DNA from 2 places in the Leucobacter fengyongliangi genome. Region 2 is predicted to be linked to the other one. Evidence: predicted binding sites of a transcription regulator. Region 2 holds the regulator's gene; the other holds the start of a gene.
What was found. The regulator LexA, encoded in region 2, represses DNA repair genes until DNA is damaged. The targets are predictions, from matches to a motif close to TCGAACANNTGTTCGA.

Region 1 (7,267 bases), 670 kb from region 2:
GGAGTGCGTGTGGAGGTCGAAACGCATGGGCTGCGACGAAATCCCGTCAGCCCGCAACCGTGTGCTCATTCCCCCATCGTATTGTCTCTGGGTGCCACTTCAGCGACCAGTGGGAAGATGGAAGGCATGACGCACAGCGAGACCGAGGCAGCCACGCACGAGGCAACCACGCACGAGGCAGCCACTCACGAGGCAGAGATCGACAACAGCAGCCGGAGCACGACCCCGGGCGGGGAGGGATTTCTCGCCTACGTCATGTCTGGCTGGGCCGAGCGTAACGAGCAGCTTCCCACCGAGCGCCCGGCGGCAGGGTTTGCCGCGCGGCGACGTGCTGCCCTGGGAACCCAGTTCGTCGGTGAGCGGCTCGTGATCAAGGCGGGCGTCATGAAGCAGCGCTCAAACGACACGTTCTACCAGTTTCGGGCCCACAGCGCGTTCGCTCACCTCACGGGCTGGGGCAGCGATGCCGAGCCCCGCGCGATCCTCGTGCTCGACCCGGTGGCTGAGGCTGCATCAGATGGCGGATCGGCGCAGACCCACACCGCCACGCTGTACTTCCGCGAGAGCGCCGGCCGCGACACCGACGAGTTCTTCGCGAACTCCGAGATCGGAGAGTTCTGGATCGGGAACCGCCCCTCGCTCGCCCAGGTCGCGGCCGACCTTGGCATCGCAACCGCACCGCTCGATACCTTCGTCGACACCGACCATGATCGAACACTGGCTGACGCGGAGCTGGCGCGCGTGACTTCCGAGATGCGGCTCGTGAAAGATGAGTTCGAGGTGAGCGAGCTGCGATCGGCCGTCGACGCGACCGCCCGCGGCTTTGATGACGTGCTCAGCGCCCTCGGCAGGGCCGCGCAGGCGCCCCGCGGTGAGCGCGTCGTCGAGGGCGTGTTCAACCAGCGCGCAAGACTTGAGGGCAACACCGTCGGGTACGAGACGATCGCGGCGGCAGGCGACCACGCGTGCACCCTGCACTGGGTGCGCAACGATGGCGAGGTGCGCGACGGCGAGCTGCTGCTGCTCGATGCCGGGGTGGAGATGGACAGCCTCTACACCGCTGACATTACGCGCACGGTGCCGATCTCGGGCACCTTCACCGAGGTGCAGCGCCGGGTGTACGAAGCGGTGCTCGAGGCGGCAGACGCGGCGCGAGCCATCGTGCGGCCCGGGATCCGCTTTGGTGATGTGCACGATGCTGCGATGCGCGTGATCGAGCGAAAGACCCGCGAGTGGGGATTGCTGCCCGCAGCCGCGACAAACGACACCACCCCCTATCACCGCCGCTACATGGTGCACGGCACGAGCCACCACCTGGGACTTGACGTGCACGACTGCGCGCAGGCGCGGCGAGAAATGTACCTTGACGGGATCGTGGAGGCGGGAATGGTGTTCACGATCGAGCCCGGGCTCTACTTCCAGCCCGACGATCTCACTGCCCCCGCCGAGTATCGCGGCATTGGGGTGCGCATCGAAGACGACATTCTTGTCACCGAAGACGGCTGCATCAATCTTTCTGCAGCGATTCCCCGCACTCCCGAGGCCGTCGAGGAATGGGTTCGCTCACGTCGCACACCCGGAGAGTAAATACACTTCTGCGTATCAGGAGGAATGATTCGGTGAATCCCCGCGTGAATTCCGAGTTCCCTTATACTCATTCGTAATCTATGTATCCAACTCATTACCTGATGGGGCAATTCAGATACATATCGCGACATTCGCGCAAATGAATGAAATACAGGGTGTCTCATGGCAAAGCGAATTACAGAAATCCTCGTCGACGATCTCGACGGCACTGAGATTGTTCCTGGCGCAGGCCGCACCGTGAAGTTCGCTTTTGAGGGTGTGAACTATGAGATTGATCTCACCGATGAGCACGCCGATGAAATGCGCGCGGCATTGTCGGGCTATCTCGCGGTCTCACGAAAGGTCGGGAGTCCTACTCGTGCCTCATCACGCGCGGTACCTCGCACCGGTGCTGCCTCTGGCAGGGATCTCACGTCAGTGCGCACCTGGTTGCGTGCGAACGGCATGGACGTGTCTGACCGGGGCCGGATTCCAGCCGCACTCCTCGAAAAATATGAGGCCGCGCACTAATCGTTGCTTTTCGCCAGTATTTCTCTTGCCTGCTGCACCAAAGAGGGAGAAGCAATGAGATCATACCTCGTAGCAACAAATTGCATAACTGAGGAAAAGTCTCTTCTGTTTCGATTCATAGCATAAGAGAGAACACCGAACAGCATTCCAAAACCGGCACCAATTGCTATCGCCGAGAGAAATACACCGAATATCGCCGCATTATCGGGCTGGAATATGAAGAGCAATAGCCCGAGAAAGAGACCCAGGTACGCGCCCGAGAGAGCCCCCATGAGTGCAACGCGGCCGTAGGTGAGCTTTCCGGTAACCCGCTCCACACTGCAGACATCGTTTCCGAGAATGGAGACTTCGTTCACGGGAAAGTTCGCGCGCGCGAGGCGATCGACGGCGTGCATGGCATCTGCATAGTGATCGTAGGTTGAAATAACCTCGCCCTTGGGCAGCTCGGGCATTTGCGGGAGGCGGCGCATTGCGCCGGGGCTTGAATTGCTCATGCCGCGATTCTCCCACGCTTGCCCAATATTCCAGAGCAGGACAGTTGAATCAAGTAATCACCTAAGAACTGACTCTCATCAGCCTTGCTCGGTCATCGACCGGGCGGTGCTTCGGAACGCTCAGGTGGCGCAGGTCTCCCCTGGCCTGGCTGGGGCGCCGAGGATGGCGCCGGGGATGGCGGTGGCGGTGGCGAAGCGCGCCCAGCGTAATGATATTCGGGGAGATCGGCGTGATCCACCCCGAGCGGACTCGTCCAGATCAGGGTGCCACCAGTCTCTTGTCGCACGGACCACCGTGCCGTGTCCATCAGATCAGGGTGTTTGAGCGCGTGGTGGCGGCGGCAAAGAAATGAAGCATTCCCGAGGGTAGTCGCCCCGCCGTTCATCCACTCCACCGTGTGGTCAACGTCGCAGAAGTGGGTCGGCATCCGGCACCCCGGGAACCGGCAGTGCTGATCGCGGGCCTCGAGCGTGCGCCGCATCGCTTCCGTGATCCGATACCGATCGGTCGATATGACCCCGCCGTCATCATCAAGACCGACCCGGTTCCAACCCGGCGCGGTCGCGGAGAGCTGCCTGGCGGTGACCGCGTCGATCGGCCCGTACCCGGCAAGGGTCGCGTGCTCAGCACGCTCACCGGTCGGCAGCAGCAAGGTGATCGTTGGAGTGATGCCGCGGATCCCGCTCCGGTGCGTTGGGGCCCGCCATGCGCGGCCCGCTCCCCCGACACCAGCATCTCCGGCAACGTAGGCAGCATCGGCAGCATCGGCAAGGCCAGCACACCTCTCCGCATCGTTTTCGCACGGGTTCCCGGTCACACCCGTCAGCAGCAAATCAGCGAAGATATCGGCGCGAAGCTGATCCATACCCCGCACATCCACATCAGGATCCGCGGCCCCCGTCGCACCGATCGCCCGTTTCGTGGCGCGTGCGCCCTGCGAGAGACGATCGAAGATGCCATACGCCAGCACCGCGGAGACCTCCGCCCCGACCTCCGCCATCCCGTCTTCAAGCTCCCGCACCCACACCCGACGACACGCCACCGCCGCCTCATGCCGCTCCTCAAGCGCCACCGGGTTGAGTGTCTCCGCGACCTGACGAAGTTTCGTGCGCAGTCGACCTGGCGTGAGCGCCCCCGCAAGCTCCAACGCCCGCGCCTCGAACCCGGCCCGCACCGTGGCACCCTCGTCACCGCCCGGCAGCTGCGCCCCCGCAGCCGTGATCGCGCGCACATGCGCCGTGGTGACCTGCCCCACCCCCAACGCCGTCAACACACCCGGAAACCGGGTAGCAAGATTCCACGCCTGCGAGCACTGCTCAAGCACCGCACGGTCACTCACATGCACCCGAGTCGCGCACTCCGCCACGAACGACCGCAACACCACATCGTGCGGATCCGAAGGAGCTGGCACCACCTCCTCGCGCACATGCTGCGAGAGTGCCACGATCTTCGCGAGGGCCCGCGCCTGATCAGCCTCCGCCTCGGCCTTGCGCTTCGTCGCCGCAACCCAATCGTCGCGATACCCGGCGAGCAACGCCAGATCGTAATCGTGGATCAGACCAGACCCGCCAGCTTTTCCGCGCCCACCGCGGCCCGCACCCGTACCCATACCTTCAATAGGCGCCTCACCCGCGACACCGGCACCACCCGATCCACCTGATCCACAGCCGGCATCTGCAGAAATAAACCTCACCCGAGACGCGGATGCACTACCGCCGAGCGAAGCCGCCATGCCCGCAACGCCCACAGCACCAACAGCAGCAGCACCAGCACCGACAAATGCCGGGTCAGCCAGGCCAGCCGGCCCGCGAGCGAGATCGTTTTCGAACATATGTACAGTCAACCAGGCGCCACCGACATGCACGACCCCCCAAGGCCCGTTTGGGCCCAAAAAGCATCCCTTGCTCTCATTGAGCACCCTACAAAGCGAACATACGCTCCCCTACTTCGTTCCATTTGGAAGCAGCACACGAAAACAACTTCGGCACGCGGGGGTCTAGCCCAGTGAGTCGGCCGGGCAACCCAGCTAGTCTTGACCTGTGAGCAGTTCGCGAATTTTCGTGCGTCGACTCGCCGGCCGCGGCGTATTCGACCCAGTCGGCGACCGCATCGGCAAGGTTCGTGATGTCCTCGTGGTCTACCGCGCCGCCGCGGCCCCCCGGGTCGTGGGGCTCATCGTCGAGATCCCGGGCAAACGTCGCGTATTCGTGCCGATCGGGCGCATCACATCGATCGGTGCGGGACAAATCATCGCCACCGGACTCATCAATGTGCGCAGATTCGAGCAGCGACTGGGCGAGACGCGCATGATCGCCGAGATGATGGGCCGTGAGGTGCACCTGACAGATGTCACAGGCGTCGCCACGATTGAAGATGCCGCGATCGATCGCACGCGCTCGGGCGAGTGGATCGTTTCCGAGGTATTCGTGCGACTACCTAAGCCCGCGGCGCCCTTTGCGCGTGGCGATTCCCGCATCGTGCGCTGGGCCGACGTTCGACTCCCGACGGAATCGGCGAATGCCCAGTCCGCGGAGTCCCTGATTCAGACCCTGGTGGATCTGAAGCCGGCCGACCTTGCTGAGGCACTCCTTGAGCTCCCGAACGCGCGCATGATCGAAGTTGTGACCGAATTGCCTGACAATCTCGTCGCCGACGCACTCGAGGAAATGACCGAGACCGACCAACTTGCGATCCTCGGACAGGTCTCAAACCACCGCGCTGCCGACGTACTTGACGAAATGGAGCCCGACGACGCAGCCGACCTGATCGCAGCACTCCCCGCAGCACAGGGCGAGGAACTCCTGGAACTGATGGAGCCCGAGGAAGCGAAAGACGTGCGGCGACTTCTGAAGTATCATTCCGACACCGCCGGTGGCCTGATGAGCCCGTCGCCAATTGTGCTCTCTGCGGAGTCGAGTGTCGCCGAGGGTTTGGCGATGATCCGCCGGACCGAGATTCCGGCCGCGATGGCTTCCGCTGTCTATGTCACTCTTCCCCCGTATGAGACCCCCACCGGCGAGTACGTCGGCATGGCCCACTTCCAGCGCATGCTGCGTTACCCGCCGCACGAGCGCATGTCGGCGCTCGTCGATACGGAGATCGAGGCAGTGTCCGTGCACGCGAGTGCCGCCGAGGTCGCGCGGCGCCTCGCCAGCTACGACCTGGTCGCGCTGCCCGTCATTGACGATCAACAGCGACTGGTGGGTGTCGTGACCGTCGACGATGTCCTCGATCATCTCCTCCCCGACGACTGGCGCCACGCGGTCGACGAGACACCGCTGCCCGGAGCCCACCGATGACTCCGGCGAAGCGCCAGCCGGCCCTCGACTCCCCCACCAGCCCGACCAGCCGCACCGAACGTCGCTTTGGCCTGTTTCGCCGTGGCGACGGGGGCGGCAACGAACGCTTCGGCCGCTGGACCGAGGGCATCGCCCGCGGTATGGGCACCCCATGGTTCCTGCTCGGCCTCACCGTGTTCGCATTGGCATGGCTCGCCTGGAACACGATGTCGCCCGAGCCGTGGCGCTTCGACTCGGCAGCACTCGGTTTCACCGCGCTCACGCTCATTCTCTCGCTGCAGGCGTCCTACGCTGCCCCGATGATCCTGCTCGCGCAGAACCGGCAAGATGACCGGGATCGGGTGCAGATCGAACAGGACAGGCAGCGCGCCGAACGCGCCCTCGCCGACACCGAGTTCCTCGCGCGCGAGGTTGTTGCGTTGCGGATCGCGCTCCGCGACCTTCCCGACCGCGACTTCGTGCGCGCTGAGCTCAGGGCACTCCTGGCCGACCTCGAGCTGGAGCGCGAGATCGATCGCCAAGAACAGGCGGCCGAGCGTCCTGCGCATGCAGAGCAGGACGCAGAAATCGCTGCGGGTTTCCGAGAGCACACCCACGACATCTCGGCGAAGAATGACGCCGAAGATGCCTCCGAGACCGAGCCCGGCACAGGGATCGATGATCGACTTCGCTGATCGCTCGTCGGCCAGTGTCACCGAGCAGGCGGTGTGGCGCGCGCTCGACACCGTGCGGGACCCGGAAATCCTCCGTCCTATCACTGACCTCGGCATGGTGCGCGGGGTCTCCGTGGACGACGCGGGTGTCGCCTCCGTCGGTGTCTCGCTCACGATTTCCGGCTGCCCGGCCGCGCAACGCATCGAGGCCGACACTCGCGCAGCGACCCTCTCCGCTCCTGGCGTGACGGGCGCGCACATCGACGTCGATGTGATGTCACCCGCTGCGCGCGCGGAGTTCACCGATCGGGTGCGTGGCGCACGCGCCCAGCGCGTGTCGCAGTTTGGCCCGACCTCACTCACCCGAGTGATCGCCGTGACGAGCGGCAAGGGAGGCGTGGGAAAGTCGTCGGTCACGGTCTCACTCGCAACCGCGCTCGCAGCGCGCGGTCTTTCCGTCGGTCTCATTGATGCTGATGTGTTTGGCTTCTCTATTCCGTCGCTGATGGGCCTCAGCCACGACGGGCGGGTGGAGCAGCCGACCCGCGTCGACGATCTCATCCTGCCTCCCGTAGCTCACGGGGTGAAGGTCATCTCGATCGGAATGTTCCTGGGCGATTCCGACCCCCGGCAGACGGCCGTGTCGTGGCGAGGTCCGATGCTGCACCGCACGATTGAGCAGTTTCTTTGCGATGTGTGGTTTGGCGACCTCGACGTGCTGCT
Region 2 (7,267 bases):
CCGCGTAGGTCATGCTGACGAGGGGGGCAGGGCCGCGGGGGAGCCGTGCCTGTACTGGGCCGTGTGCGCCTCCACACTCCGGGCACACTGAGGAAAAGCGCGACTCTTCGCCCAGCAACTCGCGCAGCAGTGATCGTGCCAGCGCGTGACGGTCTTGCGTGGGCGTGGCGAGCTGCCAGGCGAGGGTCGCTCCGAGTGCTGACAGCCGGTTCCCGTGGAGTTGATCACCTCGTTCGCCCATGCCGCGATGCTAGCAAGCCAGGGCCGAGGGTGGCCCCCCGGATTTTAGTTCGGAGTGCAACACCCAGTGAGTTACCCCGAGCATAACTCCTGGAATACCTCTGCCGGGGTCGCCCAACCCAGCACTTTCCTGGGCCGATCATTGATCTCACCGATGTACTCGTCGAGTTCTTCCTGGGTGAGGTCCTCGAAGGTTGTGCCCTTGGGGAGATACTTCCGTAGCCGACCATTGAAGTGCTCGTTACTGCCCCGCTGATATGCGCTGTACGGGTCACAGAAATAGGTGGGCACCCCGATCGTGTCGGCAAGCATGTAATGGTGTGCGAACTCGCTTCCATTGTCGGCTGTGACAGATTTGACGGCGTGTGCAGGCAGCACCCGATACACGCCAAGCTGCGCCTCCAGAGTCGGGGCAGCAGCGACTCGGGAGAGCTTCACTCCCAGGTAGTAACGGCTTGTGCGTTCGACCATGGTGTGAATACCGCCGGTGCCGTGTGCGCCCAGCACACTGTCTGATTCCCAATGCCCAAACTCTTCCCGCGTCAATACCTCGGCGGGTCGTTCATGTATCGAGACCCGATATTTGATGCGTTCCGTGTGTACCTTTCGGCCCTTGATGCGGCGTCGTTTCTTCTGCCCCCGAGCAAGGTATTGGTGCAGCTGCCGATGCTGTTGGCCGGGTGAGTAAATCCAGGCATACAACGTTTCTGGGCTGACCCGCATACGGTGATCGGTGGGGTGCTCGATAGGGAGGCGTCCGCTGATCTCTTCCGGGGTCCACCCCCGCCCCAAATGTGTGATCACCCAATCAACGAGCGGGTCATGCGTCATTCGGTAGGGCTGGTGCGAGCGTGCTCGGCGTGTGTTGGCGTGGAGTTGTGCTTGACCAGCGAGATACACCCGGTCTCGCCGGTGACGGGTGTCGAGTTTGTTCCGTAGGTAGGGGCGAAGATTCGCGTGGTCGTGTTCAGGTTGCCAGGAACGCTTCTTGATCTCGCGGCCGATGGTTGAACGGTGCACGCCGATTCTTCGAGCGATCTCGGCGTGGGTGTGGCCGTGGTCGTGGAGTTTCTCGATCTCGATCCGGTCGTTCAGGGTGAGGTGGCGGTAAAGTGTGGACAAGGAAGCGCAGCCCTTCGGTGGTGGTCTAGACAACTCACACTTTAGGTGTTGCGCTTCCGTCTAGAACCCGGGCCCAGCGGATGCGCGGGGGCCACCCTTTAGACTTGAGGCATGCCCTCTCTGACGTTCACTAAAGGCCATGGCACAGGGAACGACTTCGTGCTCTTTACCGATCCAGACGGCGAGTTGACGCTCACCCCCGAACAGATCAGGTTCCTGTGCGATCGACATTTTGGTATTGGGGCAGACGGCATCATTCGCGCGGTTCGCTCACGCGCACTCCCCGAGGGTGCAGCTGTGCTTGCCGAAGAGCCGGCAGCCGAATGGTTCATGGATTACTGGAATGCCGACGGCACGCCCGCTGAAATGTGCGGAAATGGCATTCGCGTCTACGCCCACTACCTCATCACCGAAGGGCTGGTGACGCCCGAGCGGCGCGACACCCTTCCCATCGGCACGCGTGCCGGGGTGAAAGACGTGCTCGCTGGCGTGTCTGGCTACACGGTGGATCTCGGTAGGTGGCGTCTCACCGAGGAGTACCTGGTCGCCGCGCGCGGGTTGCACGTGCCGAGGCCCGGCCAGGGCATAGACCTCGGGAATCCGCACGTGGTGACGGCGCTCGCCGCCGATGCCAAGCTCGACGGTCTGGAGCTCAGCGACGCGCCGACGCTGGATCCAGCGCCCGAGTCGGGCGCGAACGTCGAGTTCGTCGTGCCGGAGGAACCGCTCATCAAAGACGGTGTCGCCCGAATTCGCATGCGGGTGCATGAGCGCGGTTCCGGCGAGACCCTCTCGTGCGGCACGGGAACTGCGGCCGCGGCGCTTGCCTTCCGCTATTGGGGAGGCGAGGGGATGCCCAATCACTGGAGCGTGGAGGTTCCCGGCGGTCGGCTCGCGGTGCGCATGTTTCCGACCGAGGAGGGGGAGCACGTGTCGCTGTCGGGGCCAGCTGAACTCGTCTATCGCGGCACGATCGAGCTGCCTGAGTAGGTCCCTAGTCTTTGACGGCTCTGATGACCGAAAATCCCTTGTCGCGCGCGATGCGGGTGACAGAGAGCTCAGGAAACTCGGCCGCGATCCACGATTGAAGCGAATCGGCCCCCAGATGCTTCGCGACAACGAGGGTGGCGGATCCGCCGGGCGCAAGTCGCGGGAGCCACTGTGCGAGGAGCGCGTGCAGCGCCTGCTTGCCGATACGAATCGGAGGGTTCGAGTGGATCTCGGCAAATTCAACGGCTGTCGGTACGTCAGCAGGCGCGGCAACCCGCAGATTTTCCAGGCCCAGGCGCGCGGCGTTTGCTGATGCGAGCGACCGCGCCCGTTCGTTGATGTCGACCGCCCAGATCTCCGCATCTGGGTGGGTTAGCGCTGCAGAAAGGGCGAGGGGACCCCATCCGCACCCGAGGTCGAGCAGCGGCCCCGCGAGGGGTGTCGCGCCGTGCGATGCCTTCTCCAGCGTGCGAAGCAGCACCGCGGTTCCCTGGTCGAGGTGTTCGGGGCTGAAGACGCCGCCCGCGGTCACGAGCAGCCTGGGTGCTCCGGCGAGCTCGACCTCGATCTCGCGCTGCCTGGCATCGCCGACTGGGGATTCTGAGAAGTAGTGCTGTGTCACCGACCCAGTATCTCAGTCTCACCGGGCGCGTGCCCCACGGGTGTGGTGCGCTGTGGGTGAACAGCAGGGCCGAAAACCACGTCCCGACTTAGACTGGAATTCAGATGACCAAATCAGAATCGCCCTCCACAGCAGCGGATCAGCCGAACACCCCAGCTTCGCACGACCCTGGAGATCCGCTTGACCGGGTGTTGGCGCGCGCCCAGGGTGTCGGCCACGCCACGGTGATTCGCGACCTCACCGGCGGCGCGCAGGCGCTCGGCGCTGAGGCTCACGACCAACTGGGGAAAGACCTCGACTCGATTCGGCTCGAACGCGAAGAACGCGCGTCACTCAAGCGCGTGCCCGGGCTCTCGACCGAACTCGAAGACGTCACGGAGGTCGAGTACCGGCAGCTGCGACTGGAAAATGTCATTCTGATTGGTGTCTACAGTTCGAATGGAAAGCATGGGCAGGAGGACGCTGAGAACTCGCTGCGCGAGCTCGCGGCGCTCGCTGAGACTGCCGGGGCGCGAGTCATCGACGGCTTGCTCCAGCGTCGGGCAAACCCTGATCCGGCGACCTACTTCGGCAAGGGGAAGGCACAAGAGCTTGCCGAGATGGTGGCGGCGGAGGGAGCTGACACCGTTGTTGCTGACACCGAACTCGCGCCGAGCCAGCGCCGAGCACTCGAAGATGTCGTGAAGGTGAAGGTGATCGACCGTACCGCGGTGATCCTCGATATTTTCAGCCAGCACGCGAAGAGTCGCGAAGGTAAGGCTCAGGTTGAGCTCGCACAATTGCGGTACTTGCTGCCGCGTCTGCGCGGCTGGGGCGACTCGATGTCGCGGCAGGCAGGCGGGCAAGTGGGCGCTGCCGGGGCCGGCATGGGTTCACGCGGTCCGGGTGAAACCAAGATCGAGCTTGATCGGCGCCGCATCAACACGCGAATGGCGAAGCTACGCAAGCAGATCGCTGAGTTCGCTCCGGCGCGCGAGGCCAAGCGAGCGAACCGCAAACGCGGCGAGGTGCCATCGGTCGCAATCGCTGGCTACACCAACGCCGGGAAGTCGAGCCTGCTCAACCGACTCACGGGCGCGGAGGCGCTCGTGCAGAACCAACTCTTTGCCACTCTCGACACCACGGTGCGACACGCGGAAACCTCGGATGGCCGCAGTTTCACCTTCACTGACACCGTTGGGTTTGTCAGGAGCCTGCCGCATCAGCTCGTTGAAGCCTTCCGTTCCACCTTCGAGGAGGTGGCTGGGGCCGACGTGATCGTGCACGTGGTTGATGCGTCCCACCCCGAACCGGAGGCGCAGCTGAAGACCGTGCGCCAGGTGATCGCGGAGGTCGAGGCGCAGTCGATCCCCGAGATCGTGGTCTTCAACAAGGCCGACCTGATCGACGACACACAGCGGCTGGTGCTGCACGGGCTCGCACCCGACGCGGTGTTCGTCTCAGCCCGCACCGGCGAGGGCATCGCCGAGTTGAAGGCCCGAATCGACGCGACGCTGCCCGTTCCCGATCGAGAAGTGACCGTCATCGTGCCCTACGAACGAGGCGACCTGGTCGCCGAGCTGCACGAGCGAAACCGGGTACTCGAGACGGAGTACGTCGAGCAAGGCACCCGTGTTCGGGCATACGTAAGCGGAGAGACGCTCGCCAAGCTCGAGCCGTTCACTCTGAGCACGCCTCCTTCCGGCTAGACGGGCCGTCGCGGCCGCCTGGCGCATGTCTTGGGAGCCAGTAGCTTCGCCGAGGTCATATTTCTGCCGACTGTTGCAGTCGGTTTCGAGCGGGCAGATCCACCTCTGTAGGCTCAATGCATTCACTACTCGCAATCAGTTGGAGGCGCCGCGTGTCGCTCGAGAAGCCCGCCCCTGGTGCCCCGGCGCCACTGCGCTTTTCATTCGAAGTTTTCCCCGCGCGCACCTCCGCCGCAGCGCTGGCGCTCGGGCACGCGGTGCAGCACCTCGCCGCAGCGGGGCCGGAGTTCATCTCCGTGACCTACGGTGCGAGCGGATCAACCCGCGATGCCTCGCTTGATCTCCTCAAGTACCTGCGGCAGTACACCGACGCGCTGCCCATGGCTCACCTCACGACGGTGGGCATGACGCGCGACGAGGTGCGCGCCGTCATTACTGAAACGCATGAGGCGGGTATCTACGACTTCCTCGCACTTCGCGGCGACCCCCCGCGTGGGCTGAGCGAAGACGACATCGAGGTGACGGCTTCACTCAGTTCCGTCGACCTGATTCGACTCATCGCTGAGATGCGCGCCGAGATTCCCGCAGCGTCCAACGCGGGCCGCATCGCTGTGGCCGTGTATCCCAACGGCCATCCGTTGTCGCGCTCCCGCAGCGAGGACATTGCCTGGCTTGTGGAAAAACAGGAGGCCGGAGCTGAACTCGGCATCACTCAGCTGTTCTTCCACGCCGAGGAGTATTTGTCATTCGCGGAGGAGGCGCGGCAGGCGGGCCTGCATATCCCACTTCTGCCCGGCATGATGCCGGTGTCCAACCTGGGCCAATTGCGTAAGGTGGCAGATTTGGCAGGACGCCCGGCACCGCCGCAACTGGTGCGGGCGCTCGAAGCCGCGGGGGGCACCTCGCCAGAACTGGGTGTTGAGCACACGGTTGAGCTGGCCCGGGAGCTTCTCGCGGGTGGCGCGCCGTCGATTCATCTCTACACTTTCAACCGTCACGAGCAGGTCACCGCGGTGTTGCGCGCGCTCGGGCACGTCACTCCGCACCCGCTCGCACCCTCGACCGCGGCACCTGTCGACGAAAGTCGAAACGCGCGGACCTGAACGGTTGCTCCATTCTGATCGCCCGTCGAGAGGCCGGCCTTACACCGAGCGGAACACGGCAACGACCTTGCCGAGGACCTCGGCATGGTCGCCGAGGATGGGTTCGAATGCGCTGTTGCGCGGCAGAAGCCAGGTGTGACCGTCGCGGCGACGAAAGACCTTGACGGTCGCTTCCCCGTCAAGCATCGCGGCCACAATGTCGCCGTTTGTTGCATCGCGTTGTTGTCGGATAACCACTAAATCGCCGTCGCAGATTGCGGCATCAATCATCGAATCTCCGACGACACGCAACATGAACAGGTCGCCGTCTCCGACGAGCGCGCGCGGTAGGGGCATGAGTTCTTCGACGTGCTGATCGGCGGTAATCGGCACACCGGCGGCAATCTGACCAACAAGCGGAATATAGGCGGTCTCTTCTGCCTGCACCGTCGGGAAGTCTGAGACGTCTGCCTCGATGGCCTCAGGGACTGTCAGGAGTTCGATCGCCCGGTTCTGATTTGGATGCCGTCGCAGGAAGCCCGCAAGCTCGAGCTGATCGAGCTGATAGGTGATGCTCGAAGGCGAGGAGAGGCCGACTCCCTCGCCAATTTCCCGGATGGAGGGCGGGAAGCTCCGGCTTGCGATGAAGCGAGAAATGAACTCCAAGATCATCTGTTGCTTCTCCGACAGCGGCTTGGGGTGCTGCGCCTGTGTGGTCACGGGTTCCTCCCGGAAATAGCGGTGGATCGCGGTGTCATCTGAGACGAACTCTCGTGTCACCCCAACACCAACGTGAATGTCGGTGGTGTCTGGTTCAGTGAAGCCAGTAATCGAAACCATAGTTCTTTTGTTCGAATCCGGGCAAATATGTGTACGAGTGTCGCGGAATAGTTGCGAAACATACGCGGAACCAGGGCTTGCAGTTTCGATTATTCGAAGGTATGTTCGAAACAAATGTTCGAAATACATGTGAATGTGTTCGAGCAGTGAAACCGAAAGGACGAGCGCATGAGTATTCAGACGGCTTCCGGGGCAACACAATTCGCCACAGTTGTTTCACTGGAGGAGGCGCGGTCTCGGTCGGCTGCGCACCAGAGCCCCCGGATGCGGCTCACCCGCCGCGGTCGGGTGGTATTCGGGGTGATGCTCGCCGCTCTCATTACCGGGCTGGTCGCGTCCGCTGCGATCTTCGGCGCTACTCAAGCGGTTGCGACGAGCGAAGCAAGCTCCGCCGAATTTGGTTATGTCGTAGTGCAGCCCGGTGCGTCACTCTGGTCTGTCGCTACGGAGCTTGATCCGAATGCAGACCCACGCGATGTGGTTGCCGAGCTGGTTCGTCTGAATCAGTTGGGCGGCTCGGGAGTGCAGGCGGGGCAGCCGATCGCTGTGCCGCTGCGTTATTCAGGAGCTGACGGGGTAGTGAGTGCGACAGACTTGGGCCTAGATTCGTAGGTCGGCGTGTCACTTCGTGTCTGTGGGGGAGTTGCGCGAGTTCTAGACTGGTCAGGTGACCAGCCTGAAAG

Region 1: a site for LexA is predicted at 4,562-4,577, ahead of ACTNFK_RS05195 (HNH endonuclease signature motif containing protein). Genes of this name have one in related genera too.

What each region holds. Positions count from the first base shown of each region.
Region 1 covers NZ_CM126356.1:1,098,655-1,105,921, reverse strand. The annotation lists gene ACTNFK_RS05215 (PHP domain-containing protein) at 1-69, opposite strand, end outside; gene ACTNFK_RS05210 (aminopeptidase P family protein) at 118-1,587, shown strand; gene ACTNFK_RS05205 (histone-like nucleoid-structuring protein Lsr2) at 1,750-2,097, shown strand; gene ACTNFK_RS05200 (YflT domain-containing protein) at 2,094-2,591, opposite strand; gene ACTNFK_RS05195 (HNH endonuclease signature motif containing protein) at 2,684-4,423, opposite strand; gene ACTNFK_RS05190 (magnesium transporter MgtE N-terminal domain-containing protein) at 4,632-5,891, shown strand; gene ACTNFK_RS05185 (DUF1003 domain-containing protein) at 5,888-6,565, shown strand; gene ACTNFK_RS05180 (Mrp/NBP35 family ATP-binding protein) at 6,549-7,267, shown strand, end outside.
Region 2 covers NZ_CM126356.1:1,763,929-1,771,195, reverse strand. The annotation lists gene ACTNFK_RS08480 (4'-phosphopantetheinyl transferase family protein) at 1-241, opposite strand, end outside; gene ACTNFK_RS08475 (IS30 family transposase) at 313-1,362, opposite strand; gene dapF (diaminopimelate epimerase) at 1,474-2,352, shown strand; gene ACTNFK_RS08465 (class I SAM-dependent methyltransferase) at 2,357-2,974, opposite strand; gene hflX (GTPase HflX) at 3,079-4,662, shown strand; gene ACTNFK_RS08455 (methylenetetrahydrofolate reductase) at 4,815-5,765, shown strand; gene lexA (transcriptional repressor LexA) at 5,805-6,416, opposite strand; gene ACTNFK_RS08445 (hypothetical protein) at 6,753-7,196, shown strand; gene ACTNFK_RS08440 (histidinol-phosphate transaminase) at 7,252-7,267, shown strand, end outside.